2 regions of the Paenibacillus sp. JNUCC 35 genome follow, and region 2 is predicted to be linked to the other one. Evidence: riboswitches for the same ligand, from Rfam matches in the RefSeq annotation. Region 2 holds a riboswitch; the other holds the start of a gene.

The links. Region 2 has a riboswitch for cyclic di-GMP ahead of AC2TF6_RS19675 (helix-turn-helix domain-containing protein). Riboswitches for the same ligand answer to the same signal wherever they lie in the genome.
Region 1: it holds a riboswitch for cyclic di-GMP, as region 2 does, so the genes downstream of both, AC2TF6_RS20995 (EAL domain-containing protein) here and AC2TF6_RS19675 (helix-turn-helix domain-containing protein) in region 2, are expected to answer to the same signal.

Annotation. Positions count from the first base shown of each region.
Region 1 is NZ_CM177771.1:4,638,673-4,646,500, reverse strand. Features, by position in the region: gene AC2TF6_RS21015 (Gfo/Idh/MocA family protein) at 1-775, opposite strand, end outside; gene trhO (oxygen-dependent tRNA uridine(34) hydroxylase TrhO) at 945-1,844, opposite strand; gene AC2TF6_RS21005 (catalase) at 2,159-3,787, opposite strand; partial or broken gene AC2TF6_RS21000 (ribulokinase) at 4,097-4,378, shown strand; cyclic di-GMP riboswitch class I at 4,613-4,694, shown strand; gene AC2TF6_RS20995 (EAL domain-containing protein) at 4,824-7,511, shown strand; gene AC2TF6_RS20990 (ABC transporter substrate-binding protein) at 7,536-7,828, shown strand, end outside.
Region 2 is NZ_CM177771.1:4,372,513-4,380,340, reverse strand. Features, by position in the region: gene AC2TF6_RS19695 (molybdenum cofactor biosynthesis protein MoaE) at 141-635, shown strand; gene moaA (GTP 3',8-cyclase MoaA) at 687-1,697, shown strand; tRNA gene AC2TF6_RS19685 (tRNA-Cys) at 2,135-2,208, shown strand; gene cyoE (heme o synthase) at 2,245-3,174, shown strand; cyclic di-GMP riboswitch class I at 3,250-3,334, shown strand; gene AC2TF6_RS19675 (helix-turn-helix domain-containing protein) at 3,422-3,880, shown strand; gene AC2TF6_RS19670 (hypothetical protein) at 3,821-5,236, opposite strand; gene AC2TF6_RS19665 (fibronectin type III-like domain-contianing protein) at 5,577-6,641, shown strand; gene AC2TF6_RS19660 (GNAT family N-acetyltransferase) at 6,858-7,166, shown strand.

The DNA.
Region 1 (7,828 bases), 270 kb from region 2:
CCCGGCGGTGCAGAACGGGGTCCCAATCGTTGAATTTGTAATGCCGCTCGCCGCCGTCCGCCAGCTCTACCGCGGTATTGAGATCTTTCACCGACCATTTGCGGCCGCCGCCGATCGCTTCTACGGTCTCTTCGCTGCTGCCGCTGTCCCGGTTCATGATGCCGATGGCCGTATAGCCGTCGCCGCTGAGCTGAAGCATCACATGGTACAGCTTGCCGTCCTTCTGGTGGGACGTGACGTTAACTTCCCGGACGTCTCCCGGCACAAGATAGCGCAGCGTATCGACGACATGGATGAAATCGTCGAGGATGAACCGGCGCGCAAAGTCGGGGGAGTGAGGGCGGTTTTTTTGCATCAGAATCAGGTTCGGCGATGATTTTTCTTTAACGGAAACGTAGAGAGGAGCGAAACGCCGGTTGAAGCCGACCATCAGAATGAGGCCGTTTTTTTCGGCAAGTTCCGTAAGCTCCAAGGACTCCTCGTATGTATAGGCAATAGGCTTGTCCACATAGACGTGAACGCCGTTTTGCAGAAGCTGCTTCGTTATTTCCGCGTGGGATTCCGTTGAAGAGTGGACGAATGCCGCCCGGATGCCCCGGCTGATCAGATCGCCGACCTCCGTAACGGTTTCGCTTATCCGGTAAGTGGCGGCAAGCTGCTCCAGGGTAGCGGTATTTCGCGTACAGAAGACAAGTTCCACGTCGTTTCTTGCGGTGATCACCGGCAGGTAAGCTTTGCGGGCGATGTCGCCGAGCCCGATAATACCAATGCGCATAAAGTCTCCTCCTCGAATGTTCTTCTTCCATTATAGCGGAACTCCGCAGCTCTTTCCCGCAAAAAGAAAAACCCCCGGCCCCTCCTTTTGTCGGAAGTAGGCCTGGGGTTCGCTGCGGCGGGCGATCGCAGCCGCTTTAAGTAAAGCACGCGCCGCCATGTGAAGCTGCTTAACGCGCGGAAAGAACGAGCTCCTCGCATTTGTCCGAGCAGCAGCCGCTGTGCTCTTCTTCGCATTCCGGACAGCAGATGTGCTGGAGATGGCAGAAGTCGTTCGCGCAGTTGATGAACGTGTCGGCAGGCTTGCCGCAGTGATGGCATTTACCCACGACGATATCTTCTTCGGTGTGATTAATCGGCACCGAAATCCGCTCGTCGAAGACGTAGCATTTGCCGTCGAAAAGTCTTCCTTTCACTTCCGGGTCCTGCCCGTAAGTGACGATGCCGCCTTCAAGCTGCGCGACATCGTTGAAGCCTTCCTTGATCAGGAAGCCGGTCAGCTTCTCGCAGCGGATACCGCCCGTACAGTACGTAAGGATCGTCTTATCCTTCAGATCGGCCATGTTTTCCCGGATCCATTCCGGAAATTCGCGGAACGCTTCCACGTCCGGACGAATCGCGTTGCGGAAGTGGCCCAAATCGTACTCATAGTTGCTGCGTCCGTCGAGGACGATCACGTCTTCGTTTTGAAGCTGCTCGTGGAACTCGGCCGGAGACAATCTTTTTCCGCTGATCACGTTAGGGTCCAGCTCTTCGTCGTAACGGAAAGTGACCAGCTCTTGTTTGAAGCGGACGAACATTTTATTGAAGGCATGCTCTTCGGCCGGATCGGTTTTGAATACCATATCGGCAAAAAGAGGGTTGGCATGCATGTCCGACATATACTGCTCCGTCTGCTCGAGCGTACCGGATACGGTCCCGTTGATGCCTTCCGCGGCAATCAGAATGCGGCCTTTCAGGCCGAGATTTTTGCAGTATTCCCGGTGCTCGGCCGCGAATTCCTCGGGATTTGCGATCGGAACGAATTTATAGTAAAGCAAAATGCGGTAAGGCTGCTTCGTATCGTTCATGGCTAGTACCACCTGTCTAATCTAAGTTTTAGGAGAAAAGGCTGCGTTCAATCAACAACGGTAGAAAAGGGATCGCCCTTTCCTACCGTTATAGAGGAGTAACTTGAGGATTCATGCATCTATTATAGAAGATATCCCGGACTTAGTAAACATTTAGGCTTCCTAAATAGGGGATGGAAAGTGATAGGATATTTTGCGGCGGCGGATATCAGAAGCTTCTATTAATAGTTGTTAGCAAAAACGCAAAAAGCAAAACGCAAAAACGGAAAACAGTTCCCTGTTCTCCGTTTTCGGGGCGCGCCCGTCAGCCGCTTTTAATAGCCGTCCGTTTTGCGGCCGGCTTGTTCCGCTTTCTCGGCACCTTCCCGGTTTTGAACCGTCCCCATGTGCTCGGACAAGGCAGCTGCCTTGTCCAGCTCTTCCGCTACGCGGCGTCCGTATTCCGCATCCGCCTGGGTAAAATAGTTCACCATCTTGTCGCGGATGACAGGTTTGCAGATCTTGAGGTTGTTGACGAGATTGGAGATCAGCTCGTCTTTCTCCCACGGCTCGAACTTCCGGTACGTGTCGCCCGCCTGTCCGAAATCGTTCGGCCGGTCGATTTTCTCGCGGACGAGCTTGGCGTTATAGGCCGGTTCGTGTTCCCGTCCACGCGGCGGCGCTTCCTGCAGTCCGCCGAGCGAAGTAGGCTCATAGTTGACGTGCGGATTTTGTCCGGGCGCCCGGTCCACGAAGTACGTCATCTGGCCGTCGCGTTGGTTCGTCGCGACGTGCTTCTTCGGAGCGTTGACGGGCAGTTGCAGGTAGTTGGTCCCCACCCGGTGGCGCTGCGTATCCGAGTAGGAGAAAGTGCGGCCCTGGAGAAGCTTGTCGTCCGAGAAATCCAGGCCGTCGACGAGGACACCCGTACCGAAGGCCGCTTGCTCGACTTCCGCGAAATAGTTCTCCGGGTTTTTGTTCAGGACCATTTTGCCGACCGGGAGGAACGGGAACTTCTCGTGGTCCCACAGCTTAGTCGGATCAAGCGGATCGAAATCCAGCTCCGGGTGCTCGTCGTCGCTCAGAATTTGAACGCTGAGTTCCCATTCCGGATAGTCGCCGCGTTCGATCGCTTCGTACAGATCCTGGGTAGCGTGGCTGTAGTTTTTACCCTGGATTTCATCCGCTTCGCGCTGGACAAGGTTGCGGATGCCGTTATTGATCGGTTCCCAGTGGTACTTGATCAGCACTCCCTCGCCGTCTGCATTGACCCATTTGTACGTATTGACGCCGGATCCCTGCATTTCCCTGTAATTGGCGGGAATCCCCCAAGGCGAGAACAGGAACGTAACCATGTGCGTCGCTTCCGGAGAGTTGGAGAGGAAGTCGAACATTCTCTCCATATTTTGAACACCCGACACCGGGTCCGGGCGGAAGGCGTGAACCATGTCCGGGAATTTGAGCGGATCGCGGATAAAAAAGATTTTCAGGTTGTTGCCGACGAGGTCCCAGTTCCCGTCTTCCGTATAAAATTTGACGGCAAAGCCGCGCGGGTCCCGGAGCGTTTCGGGCGAATGAACACCGTGCACGACTGTGGAGAACCGGATGAATACCGGCGTTTTTTTACCGGCTTCCTGAAAAAGCTTGGCGCGGGTATATTTCGCGACCGGCTCTTCGCCGACTTTACCGTACGCTTCAAAATAGCCGTGAGCGCCCGCGCCGCGGGCGTGTACAACGCGCTCGGGAATTTTCTCGCGGTCGAAATGGGAAATTTTTTCGAGAAAATGGTAATTTTCCAGGGTGGAAGGACCGCGGTTTCCGACGGTGCGGATATTCTGATTATCGGTGATCGGATGCCCCTGCCGGTTGGTCAGCGTCGTTTCCTGCTCGCCTTCGGCGAGTCTTTGGTCGGCAGGGCCGCCGACTCCCGTTACGGCTGTACCGTTGTTGATCTCGTCTTTCATGACCCAATTCCTCCTGCTCTTGTCAGACTGTTTCCATTATTTTCAGAGAGGGCCAAAACTATGCATGAAACGGAAAGTCAGCGGGAGCAAGGAAAGCTTCCGGCGAATTACCGACCGGCATGCTGCGGAGAGAAATTTTCTGGATCAAACGCAAAAAAAGCGGTAATCCTTGGAAATCTCTTATATAATAAAAAGAAAGTCAAACCCGCGAGGGGAAGGCACGTTTTGTACAGATCAAATGTAAGCGATACCAAAACAATAGAGCTTCGGCAGCGGTTTCCGCGTACACGCAGGGAGGAGCATCAAAAGATGAGCAAAACATACGCCATCGGCATCGATTACGGGACGGAATCCGGCCGGGCCGTGCTCGTCGATCTGGCCGACGGGCGCGAAATCGCCGAGCATGTAACGGTTTATCCGCACGGGGTGATGTGCCGCAAGTTGCCGTACTCCGGAGTCCGGCTGGAACCGGACTGGGCTCTCCAGCATCCCGGAGACTACATGGCCGTGCTTACCGCTTCCGTTCCCGGAGTGATCCAAGCATCCGGCGTGAGTCCGGAGCGCGTGGTCGGGATCGGCGTCGATTTTACGGGGAGCAAACGCTCCGGGAGAAAGGAACGGAACGTCACCGGGGGCAAAAGCAGGATCTCCTCCCCTGAGAAAAAGATGATTTTTATCCGTTAAAAGGGTTAATTTTCCCCATCATTCGGCTATTATTAAGCTTTTTTTTAAAAACTGCGACTTTTGCCCTATTTTATTATTGTAAAAAAGAGGAGAGGGACCCAGTGCGTCGAAATTATTAACTAACGAATCTTTAGTTGAATAACTCGATAAAGGCAAACTATCGCGAAAGCATAGGACGCAAAGCCACGGGTCTAAAGCGCAGCTAGACAGCCGGGTTACCGAAGTTGGATGAGTGGAAGTGGAGGCTGCTGTTTTGTAAGCGGTCTTTTATTTTTGCCGGTATCCATTAAGTAAGTTCGGACATGGGGCAGTGCTCACATTCGTACTTTTCGGCAGAAATGGAGGACAGCGTGTGAAAACTATTCAGTCCCTTTTACAAAATAAAGCCCGCTTAACGCTGGGATACCTGCTCTGTATCGCTTTGGCGCTTCTTTTCGAAGCTAGCAGGCTTCATCTTATCTACGGAATCGCCTTCTCGTTTTCCAGCATCTTTCTCCTGTTTGCCGTATCGTTGTTCGGCGTCCGTCTGGGCCTCCTGGCCGGCGTCATTACCCAACTCTTCTCCTTCTTCTTTCTACACCATCCTACATTCGAATGGATCGGCCTTCTTGAAATTGCCGGGGTCGGACTCCTTAACCGGAAAAAACCGGGGCAGCTGCTTGTCTGGGACAGCATTTACTGGCTGCTGATCGGGCTTCCGCTGATGATCGTCATTTACTACGGTTTCTACAAATTTGTATCGGACGAGCTGATTCTGATGCTCCTGATTGCGCTCTCGAACGGGTTGTTCAATGCGCTAATCGCCGATATTTTGCTGAAGTACCTGCCTCTTTTTCATTGGTTCGGCCTCGTCAAAGAGCGGGAAAGAACTTACTCCTACAGCAAGGTCCTGTTCCACCTGTCGATTATGGCCGTGGCGCTTCCGTCGCTCCTTTATATCGTGATGAACAGCTGGTATTCCGAGAAATTGTCCATCCAGAACTCCAGGCAGCTTGCGGTAAACACGGCCAACAGCATCAACCAGGAGCTGAACCAATGGGAAGCCGAGGATATTCTCGGCATCAGGCTCAAGGGGCGGATACAAGTGGGTTATCTGCAGGAACTGGTGAATAAATACACCTCGGAACAGTTGTTCCGGATCGTCATTACGGACAGGTCCAACAAAGTTCTGGCGGCCGACCGTCAGAGCTACACGCTGAACCAGGTTTACGACTGGAGGAGCGGCAACAATATAGTGGGTCTGGACGACAACTTTTACCAGGTCCTGCCCGCCCGGGAGAGAACGGCTCTGCCCGCTCAACAGTGGAGAGAGGGCAGCTACATCTACGACAATGCGGTCGCCAGGATGCCCCTGCACGTATACATCGACATACCGATCCGCCATTATCAGATCAGTGTGTTCTCGCAGTATTTGTCGCAGCTCTGGTACCTGCTTTTATTCGCGGCAGCGGCAGCCGCCACCGCATTATATTTAAGCCGCGTTCTGGTCCACGGGCTGTCCAAACTGGCGACCTCCACAACGGACCTGCCGGAAAAATTAAAGCAGATGAAAGAAATCGAGTGGCCGAGCAGCCGTGTTTCGGAGATTACCTCGCTGACCTATAACTTCCGGCAGATGTCGCTGAACCTGCTTAGCATGTTCCATCAAGCGCAGAACATGAACCAGCGCCTGCAGGAGCAGACGGACAAGCTTCGTCTTTCGGAGGAAAAGCTTCATCAGCTCGCTTTTTACGATATCCTCACGGGGCTTCCCAACCGCCTGTATTTCACAACCTACCTGCAGAGCATGCTTTTGGAGGCGGCTCACGCGCCCAAGCAGGTGGCGGTCATGTTCGCCGATTTAAACCGCTTCAAGCAGATTAACGATACGCTGGGTCACGATATCGGCGATCTGCTGCTCAAAGAGATCGGCGAGAGATTTGCCCGCAGCGTTACGGAATCGTGCAAGCTGTTCCGAATCGGCGGAGACGAGTTCGTCATCGTCATTGAAGATGCCGATGACTCGAAAGCGACGGCCGTGGCGCGCAGCATGTTCGCCGCTCTGGAGGAACCGGTCCGGCTGATGGGATCGACCCTGTACAGTTCAGTCAGCATCGGCATCAGCATGTTTCCGCGAGACGGCGACACGATGGAGGCCATCGTCAAAAACGCGGATATGGCGATGTATTTCGCCAAATCCGCGGGCTGCAGCAACAGCTATCAGTTCTATGAAGAAGAGCTGAAAATCCGTTTTTCCGAAGAAATGATGATCGACAACGGTATTCAGGAAGCGCTTGCGAACAATCAGCTCGTTCTGCATTATCAGCCGAAGGTCGATACGGCTTCCGGCGCAATCAGCGGAATCGAGGCGTTGGTGCGCTGGGAGCATCCCGAGCAGGGGCGCATTTCGCCCGATAAATTTATTCCGCTGGCCGAAAGATCGGGGATCATCTACAAAATCGACGAATGGGTATTGAAGGAAGCCTGCCGTCAGAATAAAGCGTGGCAGGATGAGGGGCTTCCCAAAGTTCCGGTTGCCGTGAACATTTCGGCCCTGCATTTTTCCCAGACGAATCTGCTGGATATGATTCATGGCGCGCTGGAAGAATCGGGACTGGAAGAATCCTATCTGACTCTGGAAATTACAGAAGGAGTATTTATCGAGAATGTCGAACAGGTCATTGGAATCATTAGCCGGATCCGGGAGCGGGGCATCCATATTTCGATCGACGATTTCGGGACCGGGTACTCTTCCCTTAACCAGCTTCAGCGGCTGCCGATTTCACATGTGAAGCTGGACCGCTCTTTTATCCGGGATATCAGCGGGGAGCCCAAAAAAGCCGCCGTGGCCAAGGCGATCATCGAGCTGGCTCACAGCATGAATATGACCGTCGTGGCGGAGGGAGTCGAAACAGCCGAGGAATCGGACTATTTTACCCAGTGCCGGTGCGACGAACTCCAAGGCTACTATTTCAGCAGACCTTTGCCTGCCCTGGAATTTTCCAGACTTCTCCAAAGAGGAAACTATGCCGGACTTTTTGCCGGGGGACATACAGATTAGCTATACGATGGGAGGAAACGAGTTGTGGTCAAACTTACTAAAATCTTCGTGCTGCTGCTCCTGCTCACAGTAACCACCGCGGGCTGCTTCCGGTCCGAGCCGCTCATTCCCGCTTCATCGGCACCCGCCGAAAAGTCGGTTCCCTCCGCGGACAAAAGGGCCGTTCCGAACCATTTGTCGATATGGACCCATTACGGCGGGATTGAGACCATGGCCGCTAAATTCAAAGAAAGCTACCCGGATCTAAGTGTAGATGTGAAGGTCATTCCTTACTCCGAATATGTGGGAGCTTATCTGCAGGCGCTGGCGGACGGGAA
Region 2 (7,828 bases):
AGGGGAGCGATCACGATGAATCTTGAGAAACTGACGCATTTTGTGCTGGGACCGACCTATTTGGAAAAAGAAAAGTGGGAAGAGCGGTGATTATCAGCGTCAGCACTTGTAATCAAAATATGAGAGGAAGGGAGGCCCATATGAGCGGCTCACTATTTGTTATAACCGATCAACCAATCAAGCCGGAAGACGTGTCGGAGAAAGTAAAGCGTCGGGAAGCAGGTGCGATTACGTTATTCCTAGGCACGGTCCGTGAAATTACCTATGGCAAACGCACCTTATATCTTGAATATGAAGCTTACCCGTCCATGGCAGCGAAACAATTGGAGCGAATTGGGCAGGAGGCGCGCGAACGTTGGACGGATACCGTCGTGGCGGTGACCCATCGTGTAGGACGGCTTGAAATCTCCGATATCGCTGTTGTCATCGCCGTCTCCTCGCCGCGTCGCAAAGCGGCCTACGAAGCGAATGAATATGTCATTGAACGGATTAAACAGATCGTACCGATCTGGAAGAAAGAATATGGCGAAGACGGCTCCGAATGGATTGGGGATCAGTTGAACCAACAGACCTATCCTGATGGACGACCGCTGCTCAGCGATATACCGTCAGAAGATGTAAACAGCGATAAATAACTAAGGTGTGAGGAGAGCCGATCCTCCATCTGTAAGGAGTGTGTAACGACGATGACAATGCCTCGCTTAGTCGATCCATTCGGACGTCAACATCATTATTTGCGCATTTCAGTGACGGATCGCTGTAATTTGCGTTGTATCTACTGCATGCCCGAGGAAGGCATGGAATTTGAACCGGCGGACAATATCCTTACCTACGAAGAGATTGTCGATGTCGTACGCGTCGTCGCGGAGATGGGCATACGCAAGATCCGCCTCACCGGCGGAGAGCCGCTTGTTCGCAAAGAGCTGGAGAAGCTTGTGGCGATGATATCCGGCATCCCTGACATCGAAGATATTGCGCTAACGACGAATGGCATCTTTCTCGCGCCGCGCGCCGCCCGGTTGAAGGAAGCTGGACTTACACGCGTGAACATTAGTATGGATTCCCTGCGGCCGGATCGGTTCAAATTGATTACGCGCGGCGGTGACGTTCGGAAAGTGCTCGATAGCATTGATGCCTGCGTGAAGGCTGGCTTAAGCCCGATCAAATTGAACGTTGTGCTGATGAAAGGGATTAACGACGACGAAATCGCGGATTTTATCACGCTAACACTGGACCGCGATATTCATGTCCGATTTATCGAATATATGCCAATCGGTCACAGTGATTCACAGTGGAAGAACTTGTACCTGCCGCTCAACCGTATCAAGGAAGTTTGTGCGGAGCAGCAATGGCAGTACGAGGCTGAGACGACCATCCAAGGGAATGGTCCTTCGGAGAATTATCGTCTGCACGGTGCTGTAGGCAGTTTTGGCTTGATTCATCCGGTAAGCGAGCATTTCTGCCAGACGTGCAATCGTCTGCGCCTCACGGCAGACGGTTATATCAAGCCTTGCCTTGCTTGGACAGAGCAGTTCCAAGTACGCAGCGTGATCGGCGATGATGCGGCGATCCGGCAGCTTTTCCTCGATGCGCTCGGTACAAAGCCTGAAAATCATGAAATGTCCAAATTTCTGCAAGACGAACAAGACATTTCACATACACCCACGGCTCGCAGAATGTCTCAAATCGGAGGATAGGAGTTAGCAATATGATTCATCTTGAGCGACATTGAAAAAGAATAAAAGTATCGTTATTCCGCATGAGCATGGGGACTACTAACCCGACGACATCACTTTATGTGAAGATACCGTATTTGATCAGATATGCGCGAACGGGGCTCAAATCGACTTTGCAAAAGCGATGTGGGAGACAAGCAAACAGAACACACTGTCGCATAATACAGATCGAATCGACCTGATGATCTGCTCCACATTGCCGGTCTTGATTGATTAATTGAAAGAATTGGAACAGAGGCATGCAGACTGAAATTTCAGTCTGCAGAACCATTTGTGATAGAGAAATGCTTATTATCATAGGAAAAACTAATCATTATTATTTAATTATTAGAATTGATCCTATGAAAGAAAGCGGGTAAGATTTAATTATCAAAAATAAATATTTTATCATTTCCCATGGAGGTATAGCCAAAAGGTAAGGCAAGGGTCTGCAAAACCCTGACTTCTGGTTCGAATCCAGATACCTCCTCCAACATCATTTTTTCTGGAAGATATGAGGTGGAACAAAATGCAGAACAAAATGCAGAACAAAATGCAGAACAGCAGTGGAGCCTCAGGCCAGTCGTTAATAGAAATCCAACCCTGGAGAGATTGGATTTCTGTTATTAAACCAGGAATTTTGGTTTCTAATTTATTTTGTGCGTTTGCTGGTTACTGTCTTGCTTCAAGATTGAAGTCTGGCGATTTAAATTTGATACTCATTCTGTTTGGAACAACATTAGTTGTTGCGGCTGCTTCGATGTTAAATAACTTCTTGGATCGTGTACGAGATTTAAAAATGGAACGGACTCGTGTTCGCCCGTTACCGAGCGGGCGGTTGAAACCTCGGAATGTATTGATAGTTGGGATTATAACGGGGTTCGTTGGATTGGCTACATTGTATATTTTCGTTAATCCATTAAGCGCAGCTTTGGGCTTTATTGGACTTTTTGTTTACGTAGTGATCTATACGGCTTGGCTTAAACCGACATCAACCTGGAGTACTTCAATCGGAGGTATTTCCGGATCTATGCCACCAATGATCGGATACTGCGGTTTTTCAAATGAGCTGGAACTTGGCGCATGGCTTTTATTCTTGTTTCTTTTTTTATGGCAGCCACCGCATTTTTGGTCACTTGGGATTTTAAAAAAAGAAGAATACCGAGCAGCAGGGTATCCACTACTTCCCGTTATAAAAGGTGTATATCGCACAAAAATACAGATGATACCGTATGTTGTGAGCTTATTTTTCGTTAATTATTTGTTATTTGATTATAACTACGTTGGTGTAGGATATTTGATCGTTTCTGGTGCGCTGTTAATAATTTGGTTGATCGCATGTCTACATGGATTGATTACAAAAAATGAAGCGAGATGGGCTTCAAACAACTTTCGACTTTCTCTTTATTTCCTGACGTTTTCTTTGTTGATGATGATATTTGAGATTGCTCTATTTTAGTCATCTGATTGGCATAGGTGCAGCTTTCGGCACATTTAATATGTAAGCGAACTTGCTCTATGTTATATCTACCTTGAAGGATAATGGCAAACCAGATCGAAAGACTGGGACGCAAAGCGACGGGTCTTCTGCTTAATGCAATGATCGCCGGGTTCCCCTCTCGAAATACACGATGTTGAGAAACAGATGCAGCTCAGAGGGGGCTGTGTCTGTTTCTGTTTTTAAAGTGGAAAAGAGGTTATTATTTATGGATAGATTGGAGAATTATTCAGAAGAGATTAAAGAATTGATTCTCAGAGAGAGACGGAGCATAAAAGTATTACTGGCTGACAGTGACCACGATTGGCAACAAAGTCTCGCTACGTTAATCAATTCTGAACCGGATGTGAAAGTATCGGGAATTGTTTCAACAAAAGAAACAGCGATTCAAGCAAGTATGCAATTACAGATAGACGTAATGGTTTTGGATGTCATGTTAAACTCAACTCAGCACGAAGGATTAGACACCATAACAGAAATACACCATTTTAGGACAATTTATCGCAGGGAGAAAGAAGCTTTGAAGGATACGCATAGGCTTTGGGTGATCACAATACCAGTAGATCGAGCCTTTATTTTATCTGGGCGACATTTAGATTTGTTGGATTTATTTCTTTTGTGGAAGCTTCACCAGTCCCGGCTTTGTTATAAGCGCCAAAAAGTCTGAATTATTTAAATCACCGGTGATGCGCATTGCAATTAAACCCATGAGGACTGGAGTAGGTAGTACTGCTATCTCCCGCTGCTCAGCATCCTGAATCATATGAGGAGCAAATGGTTCGCGATTTTCTGGCGCCTTTGCTAATTGGTCATTTAGGACAAGTACGGTTCCATGTAATTTCGCATTGGTTTCCCTGAGGTAAGTCCCTACATTTGCCTGGACTTTGTCCAGCATGTCTTTGCTTAACGAGCGTTTCCCTCCTTTTATTTCTATGGCAATTTGCCTGCCTTCTATGCTGGCCAGCAAATCAAACAATCTGGGCTTTTCTTTTCCATCACGATTGGAGTCTAAATCAGTTACTTTGGCGCCGAAGATTTCATCAAAAGAGCGTTTTACTACAGTAACTAATCGTTCATCTGCCTGGGTAACCAAATCGATAAACGACTGAATCGTGTCTATCTGTCCCTGTACCTTGGCTTCCTTGCGCTCTAACTCCTCTAAAATTCTCTTCCTTTCCATCTCAAGGGCTCTACTTTTCTCCTTTAGCACTTCCGGCATATAGGTGCCGGACCATCTTTCCGGATACCATCCCGGACGGAACTGAGGTAGAAACTCATTTAAGATGTATGCAATATATTGACTTCTTGTCTGGCAGTCTCTGATATTCGGGAGCAGGATCAGCTCTCTGTTAAAAGCCTGAAGAACGAACCCAACCGGTTGCTTTTTTTTGTTCTCAAACAGCGGTTCAAATGGAGATTGTTCACTTTTTTTACGGAACAATTTAAACAAATTATCCCGCTTCCCATTAAAAGCAACCTCCCAGGTTAGATCCCCTTCAAACTGCTTAGCCAGTTCTTTAACTGCTCGATCTGAACTAACACAATCAATTGATGCAGGACCTTCAGCAGGTGATTGATCTGTTACCTTTAAAGAAGGAAGAGTATTTAAAAGCCAGGAGTAACTATGGATTAGAGGCTGGTCGGGAAAGTTCACCTCCGTATTGAATTTCCCCCCAATAACAACCACAGGGATGCCCGCTCTAAGAGCTTCTACAATTCTCGGGGATAAATCCCCGGCTGCATGTGAAAATTGTAAAAATGTCTCACTATTAACCCCCCTAAAAGATTTACGCTGGGGCTGTCCTGTAAGCTGCTCAAGTTCACGACGACGGTCCTGTAGTTCAGTCAATTGGTTATCATTTGCGTTCATAAAATCAATCAATACCAGATCAAATTCATGGGGAAGCGGGATCGGTTCGAAACCATATCCATCATAAATACGAATTATGCTGGAGGGGTAGATTTTATGATCCGCTATCAGTTCCTCCGTTTTTTTATAAACATCGAGCAGCCAAATTCGCATAGTTCACCTCAAAGATAAAGTTTAGGGGTTTGCACCAATAACTGGAGCTTACCAGTAAAACAAAAGGGGGACAATCATTTGTCGAAAAATATTAAATAACAATGGTGGTCGTACGCCCCAGCGCTAATTTCTGTTGCTCCATTTCCAGTTATAGGCAGTGTATTACGAAATCTTATTGATTTTCTCCGCTGCAAAATTCAGCTGGAGAGGGAGCAGTTGTCTAATCAGACAACGTATAAAATATGCCTTGAAGTAGATATGTGTATGGCCCTATTCGGTCATGCCTTATTTAACATTCAAGGCTTTTTTTGTGTCCAAAAACACGAAAGGATGTCATAGGATGGATCACATGGAGAAGTATTGGGAGGAAAACTTGGAACTCGGGAAGAGCTACGGGCAAAGCGTGTACTCTTTAACCGGTGATGGCCTTGTAGGCGAGAGAGCGCCGGTTCCCGTTAATCTTGTCGCATTATCTCCTGGAGAGCTGCTCGTTTGGTCGGTAGCACAAGTTCCAGCGATAGTAGAAGGCTGGTTTGCCGGACAAGCAGGTGGAAGTGCTATTGCTGATATTCTATTTGGTAATGAGAATCCATCTGGCAAATTATCAGAAACATTCCCTGAAAATATGGCTCATAATCCAGCACATATTAGCTATCCGGGGGAAAACGGGAAAGTCCATTATCGTGAAGGTATTTTTGTAGGTTACCGATACTATGACAAAAAAGAAATAAAGCCGTTGTTCTCATTTGGACATGGTTTATCGTATACAACATTTTCTTACGACTCTATACGTGTTGAAAAAAAAGCCTATAAAGATGATGAAACCGTTCATGTATATGTAGAAGTTCGAAATACAGGAAGTTTGCCCGGGAAAGAGGTTGTACAAGTATATGTACATGATCAGCAAGCAAGCGTCATTCGTCCAATTAAAGAATTAAAAAAATTCACTAAAGTATCACTACAACCAGGAGAAAAGAAACAGTTGCACTTTGAATTAACAAAACGTGATTTTGCATTTTATAATGTGGAAAGTAGCGATTGGTTAGTGGAAACAGGATATTTTGAGATATTAATTGGGGGATCGCTGGATCATTTACCGTTAAAAGCAACTATTCATGTAGCATCGACTACCCAGAAAGAATATGTATTTACAAGACAAAGTTTAACGAAAGAATGGCTGGAAGATACGTTCGGGAAAAAATTGATTACCGCGTTTTTCTCAGAGATTAGTAAAGAGCTTAATCTTGATGATGAATATACAATCGCGTTTTTAAGAGAAATGCCTGTCTCAGCTTTTATTTCTCTGTTCGGTCAAAAGTGGATGGAAACTCATAATCCGGAAAAGGAATTAGACAAACTGATTCAACAGATAAATGAAATAAAAGAAAGAGAGAACGTAAATTAGTAGCTGGTTGTTCATCATAAATGCAGCACTGGTATTAGCCGGAGGAATATTGGGTCGTATCGATTCATTAGGTAAGCTAATGTTATTGTTAAATGAATTATCTGCTATTATTATGTGGAACGTTGCTTTTTATTTAGCTAATTCAATATATTTATAATCATTTCCAGTCTTAAAAACTTCCGTTTTTGAGACTTTTATTTACCGGCTAGCCTCCGCATGGTTGCTGTGCAAGATGGCGTGGCGGTCGGCACGTTCTCGGTCAAGTGGCGATCGGATCCGGATGGGAAAGGAGCTGAACCGCAGACGCAAAGCTCTTCGCTATGGAAAGAACTCGCCAAGTTCGGCAAGTGGTACACGTTCAAAATGTTGCTTGGACTCTATACGCTGGACTATCAGCCGCGGGCCAGGGAGTGCTACATTGCGGATGTAGTCGTACACCCGGATTATCGCGGCCAGGGCGTTGGCAAATTGCTGCTGCAATGGCCCGGGAGTTTGCCGAGGCGGACCCGCTGCTGCTGGCGTTGATCCCGGTCTCCATGGAGTTGCCGACGACGCATAAAAAAGTGTTTATAAATTGATCAGTAAATATATCGATCTTATAAAAAATTACGAAAACCAAAACAATCGTGATTCGATGGTTTTGGTGTTTTTTTATTTCCCCAGCTGCTGCTGTCGGATGACAAGAACTTGATGTCATAAATGACAAGAACTTTATCCTATTCCCGATTGACACATAAGAAAGCTGTCGGTTGACATGAACATACATGTTTAAAGGTCGCATAACTGCAGAAAACAGGACAACCTGGCAAATGATATATGTTCTTGTCATTCAGTTCATCAACGTATGTATAAAAGATGGAATTTTTGTCCATAATGGTTTATATGTAAGGTGACCACGAAACATATCCCCGTTCTTTTGAAGCCAACATTTATCTGATGTATTAGGGATAAGGTATAATGAATGAACTATTATTAGGAAGTGATGCGGTTATGGTCAAAAAATGGACCATGAAACAATCATCCAGTTACAAAGTATATTGAGAAAGTCAAACATTAGTAACCAGAAGGTCCTTATTGAAATTCAAAGTGAAAAGTTGAAATTAAAGACGATGACATGGGGGCCGGAGATCTGCTTGAGGCGGTTGGGGCAATTATGCCAAAACGCGCACAGGAGTTATCACTGCAGT